3 regions of the Paraburkholderia sp. CNPSo 3076 genome follow, and region 3 is predicted to be linked to each of the others. Evidence: predicted binding sites of a transcription regulator. Region 3 holds the regulator's gene; each other region holds the start of a gene.
The links. Region 3 encodes LexA, which represses DNA repair genes until DNA is damaged. Its sites were predicted from a motif close to ACTGTATNNNNATACAGT; they were not measured.
Positions count from the first base shown of each region.

Region 1: a site for LexA is predicted at 5,267-5,284, ahead of dinB (DNA polymerase IV). Genes of this name have one in related genera too.
Region 2: a site for LexA is predicted at 3,285-3,302, ahead of dinB (DNA polymerase IV). Genes of this name have one in related genera too.

Region 1 covers NZ_JAPMAL010000001.1:53,555-61,401, forward strand. Annotated here, with positions in the region: gene M3A49_RS00255 (DUF429 domain-containing protein) at 1-222, opposite strand, end outside; gene M3A49_RS00260 (H-NS family nucleoid-associated regulatory protein) at 293-1,060, opposite strand; gene M3A49_RS00265 (PLP-dependent aminotransferase family protein) at 1,399-2,730, opposite strand; gene M3A49_RS00270 (DJ-1/PfpI family protein) at 2,821-3,417, shown strand; gene M3A49_RS00275 (MarR family winged helix-turn-helix transcriptional regulator) at 3,518-3,952, shown strand; gene M3A49_RS00280 (enoyl-CoA hydratase-related protein) at 3,984-4,760, opposite strand; gene dinB (DNA polymerase IV) at 5,403-6,548, shown strand; gene scpB (methylmalonyl-CoA decarboxylase) at 6,619-7,422, opposite strand; gene M3A49_RS00295 (CaiB/BaiF CoA transferase family protein) at 7,427-7,847, opposite strand, start outside.
Region 2 covers NZ_JAPMAL010000002.1:227,530-235,376, reverse strand. Annotated here, with positions in the region: gene M3A49_RS03380 (2-hydroxychromene-2-carboxylate isomerase) at 1-332, shown strand, start outside; gene M3A49_RS03375 (NAD(P)H-dependent flavin oxidoreductase) at 397-1,398, opposite strand; gene M3A49_RS03370 (PadR family transcriptional regulator) at 1,586-2,128, shown strand; tRNA gene M3A49_RS03365 (tRNA-Met) at 2,267-2,343, shown strand; gene M3A49_RS03360 (aspartate/glutamate racemase family protein) at 2,415-3,146, opposite strand; gene dinB (DNA polymerase IV) at 3,312-4,484, shown strand; gene M3A49_RS03350 (amidohydrolase family protein) at 4,598-5,884, shown strand; gene M3A49_RS03345 (M3 family metallopeptidase) at 5,967-7,847, opposite strand, start outside.
Region 3 covers NZ_JAPMAL010000009.1:78,117-85,963, reverse strand. Annotated here, with positions in the region: gene nodI (nodulation factor ABC transporter ATP-binding protein NodI) at 1-138, opposite strand, end outside; gene M3A49_RS12410 (universal stress protein) at 459-929, shown strand; gene M3A49_RS12405 (DUF2939 domain-containing protein) at 991-1,674, opposite strand; gene M3A49_RS12400 (hypothetical protein) at 1,771-2,148, opposite strand; gene lexA (transcriptional repressor LexA) at 2,236-2,886, opposite strand; gene M3A49_RS12390 (sulfate ABC transporter substrate-binding protein) at 3,179-4,237, shown strand; gene cysT (sulfate ABC transporter permease subunit CysT) at 4,363-5,262, shown strand; gene cysW (sulfate ABC transporter permease subunit CysW) at 5,259-6,227, shown strand; gene M3A49_RS12375 (sulfate/molybdate ABC transporter ATP-binding protein) at 6,230-7,288, shown strand; gene M3A49_RS12370 (CysB family HTH-type transcriptional regulator) at 7,350-7,847, shown strand, end outside.

The DNA.
Region 1 (7,847 bases), on a different contig from region 3:
CGCAAGCTCCCTTTCCGCACGCCGCCCTTCGCCTTCGACACCCCATTGGCAAGGCGCGTCGATCCCAACGGCCTGGACGCCGTACTCGAGGCACGCTTGCAGCATCTCCTGCGGGGTTTTCGTATCGGCAGGCCGGAAAGCACGGCTGCCTTCCAGAATGACCAGATGGCAGCCCTTCTTGTCACCGCCCACGTCGATGCCAGCAACCGTCCGTGTATTCACGCGGCCCCGCCACGAGTAACAAGCGCTGAACCGGGCTGGAAGCAGGCTTCCGGAGCCCGGTGTGTGCCACTCAGGCCGCAGCGGCCGTGCTCACAACTTCAGTGGCCGCCGCAGGCGCGGCAACTTCGACGGGCGCCGTCGATTTCACCACAAGCTTCGGCGCACGGGCTTTTCGGACGACAGGTGATTTCGCCGCTGCGCCGTTCTTCGGTGCAGCTTTGCGTGCCGGCGATGCCGCCGCCTTCACAGATACCTTCTTGACAGCAGCTTTTTTCGTTGCCGCGTTCTTTTTTACAGCAGCCTTCTTCGCTGCCAGCGCCTTGGCCGTCTTGGCTGCAGGCTCAGCCTTTTCAATCAAAAACTTCGACCGGTCCTTCGCGCCTGCGAGCCATGCCGGTGCGATGCCACGACCGGACCACGTCGCGCCGGTTTTCGGGTCACGATATTTCGGCGGCTGCGGTCCGCGCACGTAGTTACCTGCCTTAGGCGCTTTCACAGCAGCGGCCGATTTCGGCGCCGCGCCGGCAATCAGGAACTTGCTTCGGTCCTTTGCATTTGCAATCCACGCGGGAGCGCGACCATGGCCGGTCCAGGTCGCGCCGGTTTTGGGATCGCGATATTTCGCTGCCGACGGACCCTGCTTCGCAGCAACGGTCGCGCCCGGCGTGCGGCCGCGCCGCTTGCCGACAAATGCCTCAATGTCAGCAACCGTCACGGCATGCTTGTCCATCAGGCCGCGAATCTTCTCGAGTACAACCGACGATTTCGTTGTCGCCAGCGATTCTGCTTGAGCCTGCAGCTTTGCGATTCTTGCCTGAATCGATTGGAGCGTAGCCATTCGTGGTTTTCCTTTGAAAAGTTAATTTTTTCCACTATGCCACATCGGACGACGAATACAACATTTGGTGTCGAATTAGTTTGCGCCAGGCAGTGGGAAACATTACTTACTATTTCCAGATCGACAAGTCGTCTGACTATCGGTGCGGAAGTGCCGCCGCGTTCTACGCCTCGTCAATTCAATTCAGCGTGTTCTTACTCGTTATGTGAAAGCTGCGAGTACGCGATTTGAACATAGGAATACCGATAGGATCTCGCGCGATACTTCATGTTTTACCTGACCGATAGCATCAGGTTCTCATATCCCTCGATGCTCATCAGAGCCATCGCGCGCTCCGTTCAATACGTATGTTCAGCAACCACACGGGCCACCGTCTCCAGCGACCGCTCGAGCGTGGCCAGATCGACGGAACCGATTGCAAGGCGAATAGCGTGAGGCACGTGAGGCGAAGTCGAAAACGGCAGCGCGGTCGTCACGAAAATCCGTTCGCGCATCAACGCCATCGCGATCGCGTCGGCGCGGACCTCGGGTTCGAGTGGCATCCAGATGAAGTACGACGCTGGGTGCCCTATTCTCTTGAGCGGACCCAGAACCTCGGCGGCGAGGCGCTGACGTATCGCGGCATCGCGCCGCTTCTCGTCTTCGAGCCTCGCCGCCGTGCCGTCTTCCATCCAGCCGCAGGCGATGGCCGTCATGGTCGCCGGCGTGTTCCACGTCGTCGCCCGGATCGCCCGCTCGAGCCTCGGCACCCAATCGCGCGGTGCGTGGATGAAACCGATGCGCAGTCCCGTCGCAACACTCTTCGACAAGCTCGACACATAGACCGTCGTCTCCGGCGCGAGCGATGCCAACGGCGGCGGCGTATCGTCTGCCAGGAACGCATAGGCGGCGTCCTCGATCAGAATCAGCCCATGTCGTCGTGCGATGGCGGCGAGCTCGCGGCGCCGCGTCGCGCCCATCACCCAGCCGAGCGGATTATGAAGGGTCGGCATGGTGTAGACGGCGCGCACTTTTCGTCGCTTGCACAGGGCCGTCAATGCGTCCAGATCCGGGCCGCGTCCGGCGGCGGGGATCGGTGCGAGTTCCAGTCGGCAGGCCTCGGCGGCCAGCTTGAACCCCGGGTAGGTCAGCGCGTCCACCGCCACCACGTCGCCGGGTTCGAATAACGCCATCGCCGTCGTCGTCAGTCCATGCTGCGCGCCGCTCACGAACAGCGTGGTTTCGGCGCTGGCTTCCAGGCCCCGGCGGGCCAGGTGTCGCGCCGCCGTCGCCCTTTCGTGTTCGCGCCCGCCCTGGGGCTGGTAGCGGAGCAGCGACTCCAGGTCGCCGGCCGCCGCGAGCTGGCGCAGTGCTGCCCTGAGCAGGTCGGTCTGATCGGGCGACGACGGATAGTTGAAGCTCAGGTCCACGGCGTCCGCGCTCCACGCATGCAGATCGACGCCTTGTCCGCGGGGCAGCGGCTCCTTGACGAACGTGCCGCGGCCGGTTTCGCCGCTGACGAGCCCCATCGCCTGCAGCTCCGCATAGACACGCGTTGCCGTGACCAGTGCCAGGCCCTCGCGCGCAGCCAGTTCGCGGTGCGTGGGCAGACGCGTGCCGGGACGCAGACGGCCCGCACGGATTTCGACGGCGAGCCGATCGACCAGCGGTTTGTAGCGGGGTTCCGGCATGGCCCAATGTATCCATGACAATAATTTGATTGTATTGATTGTCGGCCCTACCATGGCTCGACACAACCTCTTCCACCGTATGAGGGCGCCATGCACATCGCCATCCTGACCTTCGAAGGCTTCAACGAACTCGACTCGCTGATCGCATTCAACCTCCTCAACCGGGTCCGGCAACCCGACTGGCGGGTTTCGATTGCCAGCCCGGCGTCCACTGTGCGTTCAATGAATGGCCTCGTGCTGGAGGCGCAAGTGTCGCTGAACGACGCATGCGAAGCCGACGCGGTGTTGGTCGGCAGTGGAGTCCGCACGCGCGACGTCGCCGCCGATCCCGCGCTGATGTCGCAACTCAGGCTCGACCCAACGCGCCAGCTGCTTGGTGCGCAGTGCTCCGGCACGCTGATACTTGCGAAGCTGGGCCTGCTGCAGGACGTTTCCGCATGCACGGACCTGACCACCACGCCGTGGGTCGAAGAGGCGGGTGTACCCGTGCTCAATCAGCCGTTCGTGGCCAGTGGGAATGTCGCGACGGCGGGCGGGTGTCTCGCATCGCACTATCTCGCGGCCTGGGTGATCGCGCGCCTCGCCGGCATCGAGGCTGCGCGCAGCGTGATTCACCATGCAGCGCCAGTGGGAGAGAAGGAAACCTACGTGACGCGCGCGATCGGGAACATTTTGCCATTCCTTTAACCGGAAGCCGCTGAACTTATACACGCCCCTTCGAATGTGCCGATCAGCGCATGATATAATTCGCACGCGAACTAAATCGCACATTTTTATCTGCGCGGAAATGAAACATCGCCTCGTCTATCTATTGAATGTCGGACAGCGCCGGCTGCAACGGTGGTCGCAAACACGCGCAGCCGGCGGCGGCGTCACGGCAGCCCAGGCGGGGCTGCTGTTTTTTTTGGGCGATCGCAACGGCGCACTCATGAGCGAAGCCGCTGCTGCGCTGGATTTGGGCGCACCAGGCATGAGCGGTCTCGCTGACCGGACAGAAAAGGCGGGGTTAATCGAACGTCGGGCTGACGAGACCGATGGCCGGGTGTCGCGTCTGTGGTTGACGGAGGCAGGACGTACTGCGCGCCAAAAATCGAAGCTTCGCATGAAAGACCTGAACGCCAGATTGACCGAAGGATTTACGGAAGCGGAAATCGACGTCGTGGCGCGGTGGCTGACCAGCCTGCAGACCAGGTTTCCGCTCGCCGAAGACGGCGACGCGTAACCTCGACCGTGGCCGGTCAGCAAGGCACTGGCTAGTGCTGGGCAACCCTCGAGAAGTCCGGCTTGCGTTTCTCGGCAAAGGCCGCGAATGCCTCCCTCGCCTCGGCGCTCGTCAGCCGCTCCTGAAACTTCGCGCTCTCGCTGTCCATTTGCGCAACCAGCGTTTCGGCTTCGCGCATCAGCTTTTTCATGGCGCTCAGAGAACCGGCCGGCTTGGCGGCGATTCTTTCGGCCATCCTGCGTGCATCGTCGCGTAGTTGATCCTTTGCGCAGACCTTGTTGGCAAGGCCCCACGCGACAGCGGTTTGCGCGTCGAGCGGCTCGCCCAGCGCAAACATTTCGAAGGCCCGCACGTGGCCGACGCGCAGCGGAAGCAGGTAGCTGGACGCCGCCTCGGGGACGAGCGCGAGATTGACGAACGGGGTGATCAGTTCCGCGTCTGGCGCGAGCAGGACGTAGTCGCAGTGCAGTAGAAGCGTGGTGCCGATACCGACCGCCTTGCCCTGGACCGCAGCGATGATGGGCACAGTCGACTTCGCGAGGGCGTGCAAAAAGCGATGCACATGTCGCTCACTGGGCCCCTTACCCGACGCAATGGCTGCGAACTCGCCCACATCGTTGCCCGCGGTAAACATGTCTCCGTCCCCTTGCATCAGCAATACGCGGACATGGCTGTCGCGCTCTGCGTTCTCGATGATGTCTGCCAGCGTGCCATACATCTCGTTCGTCAGTGCATTCTTCTTGTCCGGTCGGGCAAGCGTAATCGTCAGAATGCCGTCGGCTTGATCGACGTGAATTTCCGCGCTCATGGTGCTCTCCTGAAATTTAGTTTGCATGCGAAGTATATGGGTAGTTCGCATGCAAAGTAAACCTGAGGGTCGATGCCATGCAATTCGGGGCCTGCTCGCGAACCCTCGCCCCTGATGACGTCTGAAGCCTGAATTTGGTAGCGGACCGGAATTCGACCAGGTACTCCATTCGCGACGTCGCGCCACTCCTCGCGCGCACGCATGCTCCGTAGCATGGAGGCATGACGAAACAGGCAAGCAACCGGAGGACTGAACATGCTTATTCTCACGGCCGTTATCGTGATCGCCGCCGTGGCGATCTGGAGCGTCTACCGGCGTTATCACCCGCGCCAGGACTGACATGATGAGAGGCTGTTTTAAGGCCTCGTCGCAGCAGCCCGCCACGCCGGCGGGCTTTTTTTTTGGATTCCGCAGTCAGAGCGGCGCCGTCCGCGGAAAAGACGTTTGCGAACACTTCCGCACTCAAAAAAATATCTCCGAATCAGATTCAGCATCCTGACAAAGTTACTGTATAAATGTACAGTTCCAGGAATATCCGTAAAACGCAATGTGTCGTTGTCCCGCTGCTCCTCCCGGAATACTGCTGACGAGTAGCGTGTCGGTCGCGCGGAGTCATCGAACGCTATTTTTGAGTACCAAGGCATGCCAGATGATCGGCGCATAGCCCACATCGACATGGACGCATTCTTTGCGTCGTGTGAACTTTCGCAGTATCCCGAACTACGAGGCGAACCCATGGTGGTCGCCGGTCGTCGCTCGGATGCGCCACGAACGAAGCCGGACGGCACACGCGAGTTCTCTCGGCTACGCGACTATGTGGGCAGAGGCGTCCTCACGACCGCGACCTACGAGGCTCGCGCGCTCGGCGTTCATTCCGGAATGCCCGCCATGAAGGCCGCCCGGTTAGCGCCGGATGCAATTCTCCTTCCAGTGAATTTTGACCTCTACCGAACGTACTCGCGACTGTTCAAGGATGCCGTCCGGTCAATCAGTTCGAGCATGGAAGACGTTGGCATCGACGAGGTCTACGCAGATGTTTCACTCACGGATGGCGATTCAGAGGTCATCGCGCGCAAGTTGAAGTCCGCCGTCTTCGAAGCCACCAATCTCACATGCTCTGTCGGCATCGCGCCAAACAAGCTGCTTGCGAAGCTGTGCTCCGATATGCAGAAGCCGGACGGCATCACAATCGTGACGCTAGAGGACGTGCAATCGAGGATTTGGCCAATGGCCGCGAACAAGATCAACGGCGTCGGCCCCAAGGCGGCCGCCAAGCTTGCGTCTTTTGGCATAACGACCATCGGTGAGATCGCTGCGCGCGACGAGCGCTGGCTCGTCGAGCACTTTGGACGAAGCTACGGGGCGTGGCTTCGCAGAGTCTCAAATGGACTGGATGACAGGCCGGTGGTGACATATAGCGAGCCCGTCTCGATGAGTCGCGAGACCACATTCGAGCGCGATCTACACGCGGTACGGCACCGACAGGAACTGGGCGCAGCGTTTACCCGCCTATGCGAACAGGTGGCGCTCGACCTCCAGCGAAAAGGCTATTTGGCCAGGAAGATCGGCATCAAGCTGCGCTTCAACGACTTCAAGACAGTCACGCGTGACGTCACGCTTCCTGAGCCTATTGATGACGCGAAAGCGTTGCGGCGCGCGGCGACTGAGTGCCTGAAAAGAGTCGAACTTGTTAAATCCATCCGGCTGCTGGGAGTCAAGGCCGGCAACCTCCAACACGCCGGAGAAGCTTCCAGTAACGAGTCGCCTCAATTCACGCTGGATTTTTAGTCCGTGAGCCATTGACCGCGCTCGCGCTCCTTGTCGCAGCGTTTGGACGCCAGGCGCATTCCCGAGAGACTTATCGACCGCGAAACTCCGGTGAACGTCGCTGCGCGAATGCCTCCAGCCCTTCCCTCATGTCGTCGCCGGCGCACGCCGCCCTGCGAAGCTCCGCGATTCTCTCCATCGCATCGACAGGCACCGGCACGACATCTTCGAGAATTCGCAATTGCTCCTTGACCGCAGCAATTGCCAACGGCGCTTTGGTCGCAATCTCCGTGGCCATATGCAGGGCAACCGCCTCGACGTCGGCTGGCTGAACCACGCGGTTGAGCACGCCGTGGCGCTCGGCTTCCTCGGCTTCGAGCGGTCGTGCGCAGAAGAACATCTCCTTCAGGATATGGATCGGCAGGTTGTTGATGAACCGGAGCAAACCGCTCGTGCTGTACGGCAGACCGATGTTCGCCGGCGTCATGGCAAAGCGCACCGTCGTGTCGGCGACGACAAGGTCGCAGCTCATCACGAGGTCGACTGCCCCGCCCCATACGGAACCCGACACCATTGCCATGACCACGCCCGGATACGCGCGCACCTGCCGTAGCACGCGCTCCAGTGGCTTACCCCAGGCAATCGGGTCGTGGTCGGCCTCGAGTTCACCGAGGTCGTGACCCGCGCTCCAGACCTTCTCGCCCACGCCGCTCGTCAAGAGCACTACGGGCACGCCCTTCGATGCCAGGTCTGTCAGTTGATCCTCGAGTGCGCCCAGCAATTCCGCATTCAAGGCATGGTGTCTGGAAGCGTTGCGAAAGACCACCTTTCCAATGCGCCCTTCAATGATTTCAGTGGTGACCTTCACGCATTCTTCCGGCGCAATCGCACTCATTTCGTTACTCCACATGTTGCGTCAGACCGCGCTGTGACTCTTGCGCCGGCACGCGGGGAATTTGATAAAGCACACCCGCGGAGAGTAGCTCATAGAGTTCCGATTCGCTAAAGCCAGTCTCGCGCAAGACTTCTACCGAGTGCTCACCCAGCGCAGGCGGCGCATGGCGTGTCGCTTCGCGAGCAGCCGGCTCGCCCTCCTTCGATGCATTGAACAAGGGCGTGGGGACCTGGCGCACTTCTCCGAGGATTCGATGTTGCACCGCTTCAACCAGACCACAGTGCTGGACCTGTGCATCGGCGAACACCTCCTCGAGCGTGTTGATGGGTCCGGCGGGCAATCCGGCATCGACAAATAACGCCGTCCACTCGCGTTTTCCCCTCGTCTTCAGTCGGCGCTCGATGATTTCCTTCAACTCGCCACGA
Region 2 (7,847 bases), on a different contig from region 3:
TCATGCGCGGCGCAATTGCGGCGCGGCGCTTCGGCACGTTCGAGCGGTACGTGGACCGCATGTTCGCGCACATGTGGGAAGAGGGCCTCAAGATGGACGACCCCGCCGTGATCCGCGCGGCGCTCGAGGCGGACGGCCTCGACGCCTCGGCGTTCGAAACGGCGATTCAGGACGCCGATGTGAAAGCCGCGCTGCTCGCGAACACGCAGTCGGCGTTCGAGCGCGGCGCGTTCGGTTCGCCGACGTTCTTCGTCGGCGAGGAAATGTACTTCGGCAAGGATCAGCTGCGCGATGTCGAAGAGGAAATCGCGCGCGTGAAGTCGCGCGCATAAAACGCGGCGGTTCATCACGAGGCGAGGCGGACGGGCCATGATCGCTCCCGCCTCACGCCGCGCATCAAAGCGCGGCTTGTTCCACCGTTTGTTCCTCGGCTTGCGGCGCAGCGACCACGCCCAGACGCACGCGCGCCGCCTCGTATTCGCGCTTCAAACGCGCGATGAGTTCAGCTGCCGGCACGATGCTCTTCACCGCGCCAATGCCCTGGCCCGAGCCCCAGATGTCCTTCCACGGCTTCACGCGCGTCGAGCCGAAATTCATCGCCGACGGATCCGACTGCGGCAGCGCCTCCGGATCGAGACCGCTCGCCACAATGCTCTGGCGCAGATAGTTGCCGTGCACGCCCGTGAAGAGATTCGAGTACACGATATCGCCCGCGCCGCACTCGACGATCATTTGCTTGTACGCGTCGATGGCATTCGCTTCATGCGTGGCGATGAACGCCGAGCCGATATAGGCGAGATCGGCGCCCGCCGCCTGCGCCGCGAGAATCGCGTTGCCGTTGCCGATCGCGCCCGACAGCAGCAGAGGGCCGTCGAACCATTCGCGAATCTCGTGGATGAGGGCGAACGGCGAGAGCGTGCCCGCATGGCCGCCCGCACCGGCGGCCACGGCGATCAGGCCGTCCGCGCCTTTCTCGATGGCCTTCTTCGCGAACGTGTTGTTGATGACGTCGTGCAGCACGATGCCGCCCCACGCGTGGATCGCGTGGTTGACCTCTTCGCGCGCGCCGAGCGACGTGATGACGATCGGCACCTTGTATTGGGCGCACACGCCAAGGTCGTGCTCGAGGCGGTCGTTCGACTTGTGCACGATCTGGTTGACGGCGAAGGGCGCCGCCGGGGCGTCCGGATGCTTCGCGTTGTACTCGGCGAGTTCAGTGGTGATGCGGTCGAGCCATTCACCGAGCACGTGTTCAGGGCGCGCATTGAGCGCGGGGAAGGAGCCGACGACACCCGCCTTGCACTGGGCGATCACGAGATCGGGATTCGAGATGATGAAAAGGGGCGAGCCGACGACCGGAATCGACAGGCCGCGGCGCAGCACGGCGGGCAGGGACATCCTATCTCCTTGACTGGGGCGGCCGCCGGGTGCGGCTGCCGTCGCGTGGTTCGATGCGCCGGCGTGCGCGCCGGCTGGCAGGCTCAAACATAGCAAAGCCGTCGAAACTATGCAACCAGTTGCATAGTGGAAAAATTCGGTCCGTAACAGATCCGGCATGGGGCGGGGCGTGGTTTAGAATCGCCGCATGTCGACGCCGCATGCCATCCTCATCGCCTTGCTGGAAAAGCCTTCGTCGGGCTACGACCTCGCGCGCCGCTTCGATCGCGCGATCGGCTACTTCTGGCACGCCACGCATCAGCAGATCTATCGCGAGTTGGGCCGCATGGTCGAGGCGGGGTGGGTGTCGGTCATCGAGGACGAGACGGCCGCCGCGTCGCGCAAGAAGGTGTATTGCGTGTTGCCTGTGGGGCGCGATGAAGTGGTGCGCTGGGTGCGCGAGACGGCGCTCGACCTCGACTCGCGCAACGTGTTTCTGCTCAAGTTGCGCGCCGATGCTGTGATCGGGCCGCTCGGCCTCGCTGAGGAACTCGCGCGGCTCATCGAAGAAAATCGCGCGCGGCTCGCGACCTATCGGGAGATCGAGCAGCGCGATTTCGGCGCGGCTTCGCTCACGCGCGGGCAGCAGTTGCAGTACGCGATCCTTAAGGCGGGCATCCATACGCAAGAGATGTGGCTTGCCTGGGCGGAAGAAGTGCGGGCGCTGGTGGAACCCACGCAGGCGTGGTGAAATTTGCCAGGTTGTCCGAAGTAATTCTCGTGTCGCGATTGCCTGCCCGACGGTGTCCGAACGCGCGATGTTTCGATCGTGTGAAAAAGACCCTTGACGGAGTGATCCCGGCACCCTATAATTCTTTTCTCTGACGGACGCGGGGTGGAGCAGTCTGGCAGCTCGTCGGGCTCATAACCCGAAGGTCGTAGGTTCAAATCCTACCCCCGCAACCAAACGTCTTAAGCAGCAAGGCCTCGTGCCAATCAATGAACCCGCTCTGAGCGGGTTTTTTGTTTTCTGCAGCTCAAAGCTGCAACGAGCGCCCTCGCGAGGCGCCTGCCTCGCTCCCAATCGCCCAATCCACGGCGGCCTGCGCGTGCAACGCGGTGGTGTCGAACATCGGCAGTGCCGAATCCTTCTGTCCGATTAGCAGCGTGATTTCCGTGCAGCCGAGAATGACCGCCTGCGCGCCGCGTGCCGCGAGGTCTTCGATCACGCGCTGATACACGCGCCGCGACTGCCCATCCACGTTGCCGTGACACAGCTCGTCGTAGATGATCCGGTGCACGTCCGCGCGATCGTGTTCGTTCGGCACGATCGCTTCGATGCCATGCGCCTCGCGCAATCGCCCCATGTAGAAGTCTTGTTCCATCGTGTAGCGCGTGCCGAGCAGGCCCGCTCGCGTGAATCCCGCGGCGCGCAGCGCCTGGCCGGTCGGGTCCGCGATATGCAGGAAGGGGATCGAGATCGTCGCCTCGATCGCCGAGCGCACGCGGTGCATCGTGTTTGTCGCAAGCAGCACGATATCGGCGCCGCCGCGTTCGAGCTGTTGCGCGGCCTCGGCCATCTGCACGCCTAGCGCGTCCCAGTCGCCCGCGCGCTGGAGCGCTTCGACCTGCGCGAAGTCCACGGTCACCATCAGGCTGCGCGCGTTGTGATGGCCGCCCAGGCGCGCCTTCGCGTGGCGGTTCAGCAGCCGGTAATACTCGGCCGACGATTCCCAGCTCATCCCTCCAATCACGCCGATCGTTTTCATCGATTCGTTCCTTACTCTCGTGGCCTGTTCAATCCGCACGAGTATAGGCCCGCGCAGCCAGCAGTCCAGAGACGGTCTGGCCGATCCGAAACGGTACGGGAGCCGATAAAGGGCACGGGCACTTGTCTTGAAAATAATACTGTGTTTTTGTACAGTATCGGGACCGTGAACGCGCCTTCTTCCAACCTCGCGCCGCCGGCCGCGCCCGACTCGGGACGCTCCGCCGCCGCGCTAGCCGCCGCCGCTCGCAAGATCATCCATTGCGACTGCGACTGCTTCTATGCGTCGGTCGAAATGCGCGACGACCCCTCATTGCGCGGCCGTCCGCTCGCGGTGGGCGGACGGCCCGACCAGCGCGGCGTGATCGCCACCTGCAACTACGAGGCGCGGCGCTTCGGTATTCATTCGGCGATGTCGTCGGCGCTCGCCATGCGCAAGTGTCCCGAACTGCTGATCCTGCCCACGGCGATGGAGAAGTACCGCACCGCCTCGCGCGAGATCATGGCGATCTACCGCGACTACACCGCCGACGTCGAACCGCTCTCGCTCGACGAAGCCTATCTCGACGTCACGCGCGCCCCGCGCTGCAAGGGCAGCGCCACGCTGATCGCCGAGGAAATTCGCGCGCGCGTGCGCGAAACCGTGGGCGTGACGGTATCGGCCGGCGTGGCGCCGAACAAGTTCATCGCAAGGATCGCATCGGACTGGAACAAGCCCGATGGCCTCTTCGTCGCGCGTCCGCCTGAAGTCGATGCCTTCGTCGCTGCGCTGCCCGTGCGCAAGATCCACGGCGTCGGCAAGGTCACGGCGGCGAAGCTCGAAAACCTCGGGCTCACCACCTGCGCGCAACTGCGCACGTGGTCGCTGTTCGATCTGCACCGGCATTTCGGCGTGTTCGGCAAGCGGCTCTACGAACTCGCGCGCGGTATGGACGACCGGCCCGTGCGCGCCAATCAGGAGCGCAAGTCGGTGAGCGTCGAGACGACCTACGTGAACGATCTGCTTACGCTCGAAGCGTGCAGCGAGGAGCTCAAGCGTCTTGCGGTGCTGCTCGACGCGCGCATCGAACGCGCGGGTTGCGCGCACGCGGTGCGCAAGCTCTTCGTGAAGATCCGCTTCGCCAACTTGCAGCGTACGACGGTCGAGTGGGTGGCCGATGCCACCGATGTGCGCACCCTCCTGCTGATGCTCGAAAAAGGACTCGCGCGGCGCAAGCTGGCGGTGCGTCTGCTCGGCGTGGGCGTGCGGCTCGAAGAGGACAACCCGGCGTTGCGCGGGCAGTTCGCGCTCTTCGACGACGATCCCGCGGAAGACGATGGCCCGAGCGCGCTCGTGTGACGCCTTCGCGTGGATGCGGGCCACGCGGCTGGCGGCGCGAGTCTGGCGCCGATAGAATCGACGCGAGCGGAAATGAAAGCGCCACGCCGCCACGCCAGAACAAGGAGCCGCAGATGGACCTGATCATTCGCCGCGCGGTGCTCGCGCATGCGCATCCCGCCGGGTATCCCACGGTGGATATCGGCATCGAGGGCGAGCGCATTACGGCCGTGGAGCCGCATCTCACGACGGCGGCGCGCGAGGAGATCGATGCCGCGGGTGCGCTCGTGAGCGCGCCGTTCGTCGATGCGCATTTCCACATGGACGCCACGCTCTCGTATGGCCTGCCGCGCGTGAATGCCTCGGGCACGCTGCTGGAGGGCATCGCGCTGTGGGGCGAGCTCAAACCGCATCTCACGCAGGAGGCGCTCGTCGAACGCGCGCTGCAGTACTGCGACTGGGCCGTCGCGCGCGGGCTCCTCGCGATCCGCTCTCATGTCGATGTGTGCGACGCACGGCTGCTCGCGGTCGAAGCGCTGCTCGAAGTGAAGCGCCGTGTCGCGCCATATCTCGATCTCCAGCTTGTGGCGTTTCCGCAGGATGGCGTATTGCGCAGCCCCGGTGCATTCGACAATCTCAAGCGCGCGATCGCGATGGGCGTAGACGTGGTGGGCGGCATTCCCCACTTCGAGCGCACGATGGTGGAGGGCGCCGAATCGGTGCGCCTGCTCTGCGAGTTCGCCGCCGACAAGGGCCTGCGCGTGGACATGCATTGCGACGAATCCGACGACCCGCTCTCGCGCCACATCGAAACGCTCGCGGCGCAAACGCATCGGCTGGGCCTGCATGGGCGCGTGGCCGGGTCGCATCTCACGTCGATGCATTCGATGGACAACTACTACGTGAGCAAGCTGATACCGCTCATGCGCGAGTCGGGTGTCGCGGCGATTGCGAATCCGCTCATCAATATCACGCTGCAAGGGCGCTCCGATACCTACCCGAAGCGCCGCGGCATGACGCGCGTGCCCGAGTTGATGGCGGCAGGCGTGACGGTGGCGTTCGGCCACGACTGCGTGATGGACCCGTGGTACAGCTTCGGCTCGGGCGACATGCTCGAAGTCGCGCACATGGGTCTGCATGTCGCGCAAATGACGGGCACCGACGCCTCGCGCGCCTGCTTCGACGCGGTGACTGTGAACGCCGCGACGATCCTCGGCCTCGAAGGCTACGGCGTGGCGCCCGGTTGCGCGGCGAACCTCGTGGTGCTCGACGCGGGCGACGCCATCGAGGCGATCCGGCTGCGCGCGGCGCGGCTCGCGGTCGTGAGCCGGGGCAGGGTGGTGAGCCGGCAACCCGCGCAGCGCGCGGCGCTTGCGCTCGAAGGACGGCCGCAAAGCGTCGATTTCAGGCTGCATCGATAAAACGCGGGGCAATAAAAAAGCGCGCATGGGTCGCAACCCAGGCGCGGTTTTAGTTCGGATCGCTTACGAGCGAGTCACGTGTTCACTGCTGTGCCGGCGGCTGCTCCATGCCGTTGTGGCGCAGCAGCGCGTCGATGTTCGGCTCGCGGCCGCGGAAGGCCTTGAACGATTCCATCGCCGGGCGGCTGCCGCCCACTTCCAGAATTTCCTTGCGGTAGCGCGTGCCGGTCGCTTCGTCGAGCACGCTCGACTTCGCGGCTTGCGCGGCTTCCTCGAAGGCGGCATAGGCATCGGCGGAAAGCACTTCGGCCCACTTGTAGCTGTAGTAGCCGGCCGCGTAGCCGCCCGCGAAGATGTGGCTGAACGTGTTCGGCCAGCGCGAGAACGGCGCCTGTGGAATGACGTGGTAGCGCTCGTTGATCTCGCGTGCCAGGTCGTTCGCGCTCTTGCCCTTCGAAGCGTCGAAGTCCACGTGCAGCGCCATGTCGAACATCGAGAACACGATCTGGCGCAGCGTGCCAAGACCGCTCTGGAAGTTCTTCGCGGCGAGCATCTTGTCGAAGAGTTCGCGTGGCAGCGGCTTGGCCGTCTCGACATGCGAGCTCATTTCGCGCACCACGTCCCATTCCCAGCAGAAGTTTTCCATGAACTGCGAGGGCAGTTCGACGGCATCCCACTCCACGCCGTTGATGCCCGACACGCCCAGTTCGTCCACACGCGTGAGCATGTGGTGCAGGCCGTGGCCGAACTCGTGGAAGAGCGTAATGACTTCGTCGTGCGTAAAGCACGCAGGGCGGCCGCCCACCGGGGCCGAGAAGTTGCACGTGAGATACGCGACGGGCGTTTGCACGTCATTGCCTTCGAGCTTGCGGCGCGAGCGGGCGTCGTCCATCCATGCGCCGCCGCGCTTGCCTTCACGTGCATAGAGGTCGAGATAGAACTGCGCGACGAGCGTGCCGTCCGCGTTTTCCACGCGGAAGAAACGCACATCGGGATTCCACACCGGCGCGCTGTCCGGGAGGATGCGCACGCCAAAGAGCGTTTCCGTGACCTTGAACAGGCCCTGCAGCACGAAGTCTTCCGGGAAGTACTGCTTCACTTCGTTTTCCGAGAACGAGTAGCGCTTCTGGCGCAGACGCTCGGCGGCGAACGCCATGTCCCACGGCTCGATCTGCGTGAGGCCCAGTTCGCTCGCGGCGAATTCGCGCAGCTCTTCCCAGTCCTTTTCGGCGTGCGGGCGCGCGCGCGTGGCGAGGTCTTCGAGGAAGCTCATCACCTGAGCCGGCGTTTCCGCCATCTTCGGCGTGAGCGAGACTTCGGCGAAGTTGTTGTAGCCGAGCATCTTCGCTTCTTCGGCGCGCAGCTTCAGTTGCTCCTCGATGATCGCTGTGTTGTCCCATTCGGCCTTGCCGCTGCCGTAGACGGGGCCAAGTTCGGACGCGCGCGTGACGTAGGCACGGTACATCGTCTCGCGCATCGCGCGGTTTTCCGAGTACTGCAGGACCGGGAAGTACGAGGGGAAGTGCAGCGTGAACTTCCAGCCTTCCTTGTTCTCGCGCTCGGCGGCTTCGCGTGCGGCGGCGATCACGTCCTCCGGCAGGCCCGCGAGATCGGCTTCACTGGTGGCGTAGAATGCGTAGCCGTTGGTCGCGTCGAGCACGTGGTCGGAGAAGGCTTTGGCGAGCGCGGCCTGGCGCTCCTGCAGTTCGGCGAAGCGCGGCTTCTGGTCTTCGGGCAATTCCGCCCCGGAGAGGCGGAAGTCGCGCAGCGAATTGTCGAGGATCTTCTTGCGCTCGCCCGAGAGCAGCTCGAACGAGTTGTGATTCGTGATGGCCTTGTACTTCTTGAAAAGCTCCAGATTCTGGCCGACGCTCGACCAGAATTCGGTCACGCGCGGCAGGTTCTCGCCGTGGGCGGCACGTAGTTCCGGCGTGTCGGCGACGGCGTTCAGGTGGCCGACCAC
Region 3 (7,847 bases):
CGTGGTTTTTCCCGCGCCGTTCGGACCGAGCAGTCCGAAGCACTCGCCGGGAAGAACGTCGAACGACAGGCCGTTGACGACCGCCCTGTCTCCGTAATGTTTGATGACCTGCTCGAATTCGATGGCGGGTGCGGGCATGGACCGGTTGAACGTGAGTCGAACGGGCATCGCGCGAGTCGATCGAAGCATCGAACGGAAAATCGCACGAAACAAGGCGGCCCATTTTAGTGCATTGCTGCCTGGCGGGTCAGGCCTCGCTTCGAGGCGGTTTGACGATGCGCGGGCAAATGCATGTCGCGGCAAGCATTCGCCAGTGCACAAGATGCGTGCGCCGTTCGGGGCGCATCTGGCGTTTTTCGATGCACACCTGGCGTTTTCCAGCCCTTGCGTGTGGAATTGCGGCGCACCATCATGAGAATCGCACAGCCTGCAAATCACGCGGGCGGGGAGAAGCGATCATGGCGAGCTATAAAAAAATTCTGCTCTGTTACGACGGCTCGCGCGAAGGCCGCAAGGCACTGCGCTGCGGCGCCGACCTTGCGCTCGATCTGCAGGCTGAGACGCACCTGCTCTCGGTCGTCGACATGCGTTCGACGATCGCCCAGAGCGCCGGCCTGCTGACCGACGTGGCCTGCGGCCGCTTCGAGGAAACGGCGCGCGAGATTCTTCAGGAAGGCGTGGACTGGCTAACCGAGCGTGGCGTGCGCGCCCAGGGGCACTTCGCGTTCGGTCATCCGATCGACGAAATCGCGAATCTGGCCAACGAGCTGAATGCGGACCTCGTGGTGGTGGGCCACCGTTGCCGCACGGGGCTCTCGCGCTGGTGGATGGGCGCGGGCAACACGCCGCTGCTCGACCGCGTATCGTGCAGCATTCTCGTGGCGTGTTCGTCGGCGGCTGAGGAAAAGAAGCAGCAAGCCGCCGCGTAAGGGATCAAGCAGGCCGGTTCGCGCAGAACCGGCCTGGCTCCGCTGTCACTTCCGAACTGTCTCAGTTCGAGACGTTTCCTTCGTTTAGCTCGACCGCCGAGAGCTTCCACGAGAAGAGCCCGTGACGCTGCAGGATGGCGGCGTAGTGCTCGCCCGTATTGCCGCGGTCCCACGTGAGCGCGAACTCATTGAGGCCGCGATAGCCGGCCGTGGTCACCGGCCGAGCCTCGGGCGCGGGGTTGCCGGATGCCGCCGGAGCAGGTGGCGCGGCGGGTGCGGGTGCCGATTGAGCTGGTTCTGCCGATTGCGTGGATGGCGCGCCGGATTCTGCTGGTGGCGGCGCGTGCGGCCGGTCGCCGGGCTTGCCCGTCGGCGGCATGCCATCGAGCAGGGCGGCCACGCCTTCCGGTGTGGCGTAGGCATCCACGAGCGGACTAATCAATGCCGCGCCAATCACGGCGCCGAGGATCAGCAGCGGATTGCTGCTGTGCTGCCCCTCGACGCGCCGCTGCAGCATCTCGCCAACCTGCTGTTTCAGGCTCAGGCGCAGTGCAGGGTAATCGACGTACTCGTTGAGCGCGACGGCGTCACGCGCGTCGGCGGCGGCTTTCATGTGTTTCACCGCGATATAGGGCGACGCATAGGCGTAGCCGATCGCGGCAACCACCATGGCGAGCGCAACCGTGATCGCGACCGGCTTTTTCCAGCCTTGGGTCTTACGCGGGGTCGAGAGAGATTCCGTCATCGGCATAGGGCAAATCGTTTAGACACGGTGTTGACCGCAAACCAGGCCAAACGATCCCGCCCGTAACCTCTTCTCACATTTGAGCAGCGTTGCGGCTTACTTCGCGAGTGCAGCCGGCAGGTCGCTGTGCTGCTCGGCGATGCAGCGGTCGATCGCGCGGCAAACCGCGTCAACCGTGCCGACGAGGATGAGCCGCGACGGACCCTGATAGACGCGCACGGGCGCGCGGCGCATGGGCTGTTCGGTGTTGAGCGTGCTGTTGAGCGACACGCGCGCAAACGCTGGCTGGGCCGAGGGCAGCACCGGCAGGTCGGCCGTGCTGGCCGCCACCATCTCTGGCGAGTCTTCGAAGAGCGAGCCGCTCAGTGCGGTAGCCGAATCGCGGACTTCGCGGACCGCGCACGAGGCGATACCACGGAGATGGCGAAGACGGCCGAATTGGCGGAAGGGCAGCAAGCGGGCAAGACGTTCCATGACTCTCTCCAGGTAGTGCGCAGAGGGTGCGCAAACAATGTGCAAACAATGTGCAAACAATGTGCAAACTGCGCGCAGACGGATTGCTCAGAATTCGGTGGGGCGGATCAGCCCAACCGCGATGCCTTCGAGCGCGAATTCCGCGCTGCCGGCCTCGACAAAAATATTGTCGTAATCGGGGTTCTCGGCGATCAGCTCGAGCCCGTTCGGACGGCGCTTCAGGCGCTTCACGGTGACGTCGTCGCCAAGACGCGCCACGATGATCTGGCCGTCTTTCGCTTCGGCCTTCTTCTGCACGGCGAGCAGGTCGCCGTCGAGGATGCCGGCGTCGCGCATGGAAAGGCCGCGCACCTTCAAGAGGTAGTCGGGGCGGCTCGAGAAGAGCGCCGGGTCGCACATGTAGTTCTGCGAGATGTGCTCCTGCGCGAGGATCGGGCTGCCCGCTGCGACACGGCCAACGAGCGGCAGCGAGAGCTGCATGATGCTCGCGTGCGGAAGCGTGAACTGATGCGGCAGGTCGTCGGGCCCCGGCATGAGGCGGATGCCGCGCGAGGCGCCCGCAGCCAGTTCGATCACGCCCTTGCGCGCCAGCGCGCGCAGATGCTCCTCCGCGGAGTTCGCCGAGCTGAAGCCGAGTTCCGCCGCGATCTCGGCGCGCGTGGGCGGGAAGCCCGTGCGCTCGATGGCCCGGCGAACCAGATCGAAAACCTGCTGCTGTCGTGCGGTGAGTTTGGTCATGGCGCCACTGTATGTTTGAACAGGTAACTGTATTTTTATACAGTACTCGCCACTTTTCAAGTGTTACTTGAAGTTCGTCGACTGAGCGTTGCCATCAGGCCGCTTTCCCGCGTTTGCGCGGATGAAACCGCGCTCCAGCAGCGACTTCCTCTGTCCTTACCACTTTTGCGTATTAAAAAATGAAAAAACATCATTTTTAATAATGTAAGCAGATCGCTAGACTGGCCTCCATCGTTCGCTGCACTTCACCAAGGGGCGCAAACGAGCACACACGAGAACGGAGAACAGATAGATGGGCACGACACATACGGGGCGCGCGGGCTGGCTGAAAACACTGGCGGCAAAACTGGTGATCGGCGTTGCGCCGCTCGTCGGCGTCGCGACGATGGCGGCCATGGCGCCGGTGGCTGCTCACGCGGATACATCGCTGCTCAATGTCTCCTACGATCCGACGCGCGAACTGTACCAGGACATCAACGAAGCCTTCATCAAGCAGTGGAAGGCGAAGACGGGCGAAACGCTCACCATCAAGCAGTCGCATGGCGGCTCGGGTGCACAGGCGCGCTCGGTGCTCGACGGCCTGCAAGCCGACGTCGTGACGCTCGCGCTGGCATGGGACATCGACGCGCTCGCCAACAAGGGCATCGTCGCGAAGGACTGGCAAAAGCGCCTGCCCGACAACGCGTCGCCGTACACGTCGACCATCGTGTTCCTCGTACGCAAGGGCAACCCGAAGCACATCAAGGACTGGGATGATCTGACCAAGCCGGGCGTCTCGATCGTCACGCCGAATCCGAAGACCTCGGGCGGCGCGCGCTGGAACTATCTCGCGGCGTGGGCGTATGCGCTGCACCAACCGGGCGGCAACGAGCAGAAGGCGAAGGACTTCGTCTCGAAGCTCTACAAGAACGCGGGCGTGCTCGACTCGGGCGCACGAGGCGCCACGACGAGCTTCGTGCAGCGCGGCATCGGCGATGTGCTGATTGCATGGGAGAACGAAGCATTTCTCTCGCTCAAGGAATTCGGTCCGGACAAGTTCGAGATCGTCGTGCCTTCGGTGAGCATTCTGGCTGAGCCGCCGGTGACGGTGGTGGACAAGGTGGTCGACAAGAAGGGCACGCGCAAGGAGGCCGAGGCCTACCTGCAGTTCCTCTATAGCGAAGAGGGTCAGGAGATCGCCGCGAAGAACTTCTACCGTCCGCGTTCGGACAAGGTCCCGGCGGCGCTCACGGCGAAGTTTCCGAAGCTCAAGCTCTACACGGTCGACGACACCTTCGGCGGCTGGCCCAACGCGCAGAAGACGCATTTCGCGGATGGCGGCGTGTTCGATTCGATCTATCAACCGCAGTAAAGCTGTCAAGCAGCAAGCGGTCCGCATAGCGACGTGACCGGATAACAACGAAGCGCGCCTACGGGCGCGCTTTTCGGCGCCGCTTTGAATACAGGAAGCGCGCAACCCATGTCTGGATGATGAGCATGACCACGTTTAGATTCCGCAAGCCTAGTGCGCTGCCCGGATTCGGCTTGACGCTTGGCATCACCGTGGCTTACCTGAGCCTCGTGGTGCTCATTCCGCTCGCCGCCACCTTTCTCAAGACGGCGACACTCGACTGGAACCAGTTCGTGCGCGCAGTGTGGTCGCCGCGCGTGATCGCGTCGTACCGGCTCACGTTCACCGCCGCGCTCGGCGCGGCGTTGATCAATGCCGTATTCGGCTTCCTGCTCGCATGGGTGCTGGTGCGCTATACGTTCCCGTTCAAACGGGTGATCGATGCGCTCGTCGATCTGCCGTTCGCGCTGCCGACTTCCGTGGCGGGCATTTCGCTCGCCGCCGTGTATGCGGGCAATGGCTGGATCGGCCAGTTCCTGCAGCCGCTCGGTCTCAAGATCGCCTTCACGCCGCTCGGCGTGCTCGTGGCGCTGACCTTCATCGGCTTGCCGTTCGTCGTGCGCACGGTGCAGCCGGTACTCGAGGACTTCGAGCGCGAACAGGAAGAGGCCGCCGCGTGCCTCGGCGCCTCGCGCTGGCTCACGTTCCGCCGTGTCGTGCTGCCCGCGGTACTGCCGGCGCTCCTCACCGGCTTCGCGCTCGCATTCGCGCGCGCGCTGGGCGAGTACGGCTCGGTCATCTTCATCGCTGGCAACGTGCCGATGAAGTCGGAGATCACGTCGCTGCTCATCATCACGAAGCTCGAACAATACGACTACGCGGGCGCAACGGCGCTCGCCGTGATGATGCTCTGCGTGTCGTTCGTCATGCTGCTCCTCATCAATTCACTCCAGTGGTATTTGCAACGCCGCACGAGCCGGGGTGTAACGGCCGGCAGCGCGCCGAATGCCGTGGTGGGCGCAACCGTCGCGGGAGGTGCGCAATGAGCCCGCTGCCGCAACAACGAAGCACGCGCCGGCCGGACCCGGTCACCGAAGCAGCGTGGGTGCGCTGGCTCCTGATCGGCATCGCGCTCGCGTTTCTCGCGCTGTTTCTCGTGGTGCCGCTCGTCGCCGTGTTCTGGCAGGCGCTGTCGAAGGGCATCGGCTTCTACTTCACGTCGCTCGTCGATCCCGACGCGCTCGCCGCGATCAAGCTCACGCTCATCACCGCGGCGATCGCGGTGCCGTTGAATCTGGCTTTCGGCCTCGCGGCTTCGTGGGCGATCGCGAAGTTCGAGTTTCGCGGCAAGGCGCTGCTCACCACGCTGATCGACCTGCCGTTTTCGGTTTCGCCCGTGATTTCGGGTCTCATTTACGTGCTGCTGTTCGGCGCGCAGGGCTGGCTCGGGCCGTGGCTCGAAGACCACAACGTGCAGATCATCTTCGCGGTGCCGGGCATCGTGCTCGCCACGATCTTCGTGACGTTCCCGTTCGTCGCACGCGAGCTGATTCCGCTGATGCAGGCGCAGGGCAACGACGAAGAAGAGGCCGCCCACGTGCTGGGCGCCTCGGGCTGGCAGATGTTTCGCCGCGTGACGCTGCCCAATATCCGCTGGGGTTTGCTGTACGGCGTGATTCTCTGCAACGCGCGCGCGATGGGCGAGTTCGGCGCGGTTTCGGTGGTGTCGGGCCATATTCGCGGCCAGACCGACACGATGCCGCTGCACGTCGAGATTCTTTACAACGAGTACAACTTCGCGGCGGCGTTTGCCGTGGCATCGCTGCTCGCGTTGCTCGCGCTCGTCACGCTCGGCCTGAAGCTGCTCGCGGAGCGCCGCCTTTCGTCGGAACTGCGCGGCGCGGATGAGATTCCCGCCTATGCGGGCCCGCAACCCGTGGCCGTGCAACATGTTTCACAACACGCAGCGCCTCGCGCCGTGCGCCAACCGATTCAAGTAGGGGAGCAGTAAACATGGGCATCACCGTCAGCAATCTGCACAAGCGCTTCGGCGACTTCACTGCCCTCGACAACGTCTCGCTCGACTTTCCGCCCGGCGAACTGGTTGCGCTGCTCGGACCTTCCGGTTGTGGCAAGACCACGCTGCTGCGCGTGATCGCGGGCCTCGAATACGCCGACGCGGGCCAGGTCGTGCTGCAAGGCCAGGACGTGGGTGAGGTGGGCGCGCGCGAGCGCCAGGTGGGCTTCGTGTTCCAGCATTACGCGTTGTTCCGCCACATGACGGTGTTCGAGAACGTGGCGTTCGGCCTGCGCGTGAAGCCGCGCAGCGAGCGGCCCTCGGAGGCCGTGATTCGCGAGAAGGTGCATGAGCTGCTCAAGCTCGTGCAGCTCGACTGGCTCGCGCAGCGCTATCCGTCCGAGCTTTCGGGCGGGCAGCGTCAGCGCATCGCGCTTGCGCGCGCGCTCGCCGTGGAGCCGAAGGTGCTGCTGCTCGACGAACCGTTCGGCGCGCTCGACGCCAAGGTGCGCAAGGAGCTGCGCTCGTGGCTGCGCCGCCTGCACGACGATCTGCACATCTCGACGATCTTCGTCACGCACGACCAGGAGGAAGCGCTCGAGGTGGCCGATCGCATCGTCGTGATGAATCATGGGCACGTGGAGCAGGTGGGCAGCCCGCAGGACGTCTATGATCATCCGCAGACCGCCTTTGTCTACGAATTCCTCGGCGCCGCGAACCGGCTGCGCGGCAGCGTGGATGCGCGCGGTTTCGTCGCCGAGGGCGCGGCGCAGCCGATCTCGGTGCACGCGAGCTTCGAAGGCCCGGCGCTCGCCTACGTGCGGCCGCACGACCTCGTGCTGCACCGCGAAGCGAGCGATCATCGCGACGGCATCGTGGTCGACGTGCGCCGCGTGGTGACGCTGGGCGGTTCGGTGCGCGTGGAGCTGGAAAGCCGCACGGGCGGCGCGCTCGAAGCCGAGCTCGACCGCGAGTCGTGGCGCGCGCTGGGCCTCGCAGTGGGCGAGGGCGTGACGGCGGTGCCGCGCGGGCTGCGCGTATTTCCGGCGCAATGAGCGTTACAGTGCTCACATCGAGAAAAACGAACAATCGGTCAGCAGTCCCGGAGAGAAGACCATGAATTTTCAGCAGTTGCGTTTCGTGCGCGAAGCCGTGCGGCAGAACATGAACCTGACCGAAGTGGCGAACGTGCTGTATACGTCGCAGTCGGGCGTCTCCAAGCAGATCAAGGATCTCGAAGACGAACTCGGCGTGGACATTTTCATTCGCCGCGGCAAGCGCCTGACCGGCCTCACGGAGCCGGGCAAGGCCGTGCATCAGCTGATCGAGCGCATGCTGCTCGACGCCGAGAACCTGCGCCGCGTGGCGCGCCAGTTCGCGGACCAGGACAGCGGTCACCTCGTGGTCGCGACGACGCACACGCAGGCGCGTTACGCGCTGCCGAAGGTCGTGCACCAGTTCCGCGAAGTGTTTCCGAAAGTCCACCTCGCGCTGCGCCAGGGCAATCCGCAGCAGATCGCGCAGATGATCATCAACGGCGAGGCCGACCTCGGCATCTCGACCGAGGCGCTCGACCGCTTCCCCGATATCGTCACGTTTCCGTGCTACTCGTGG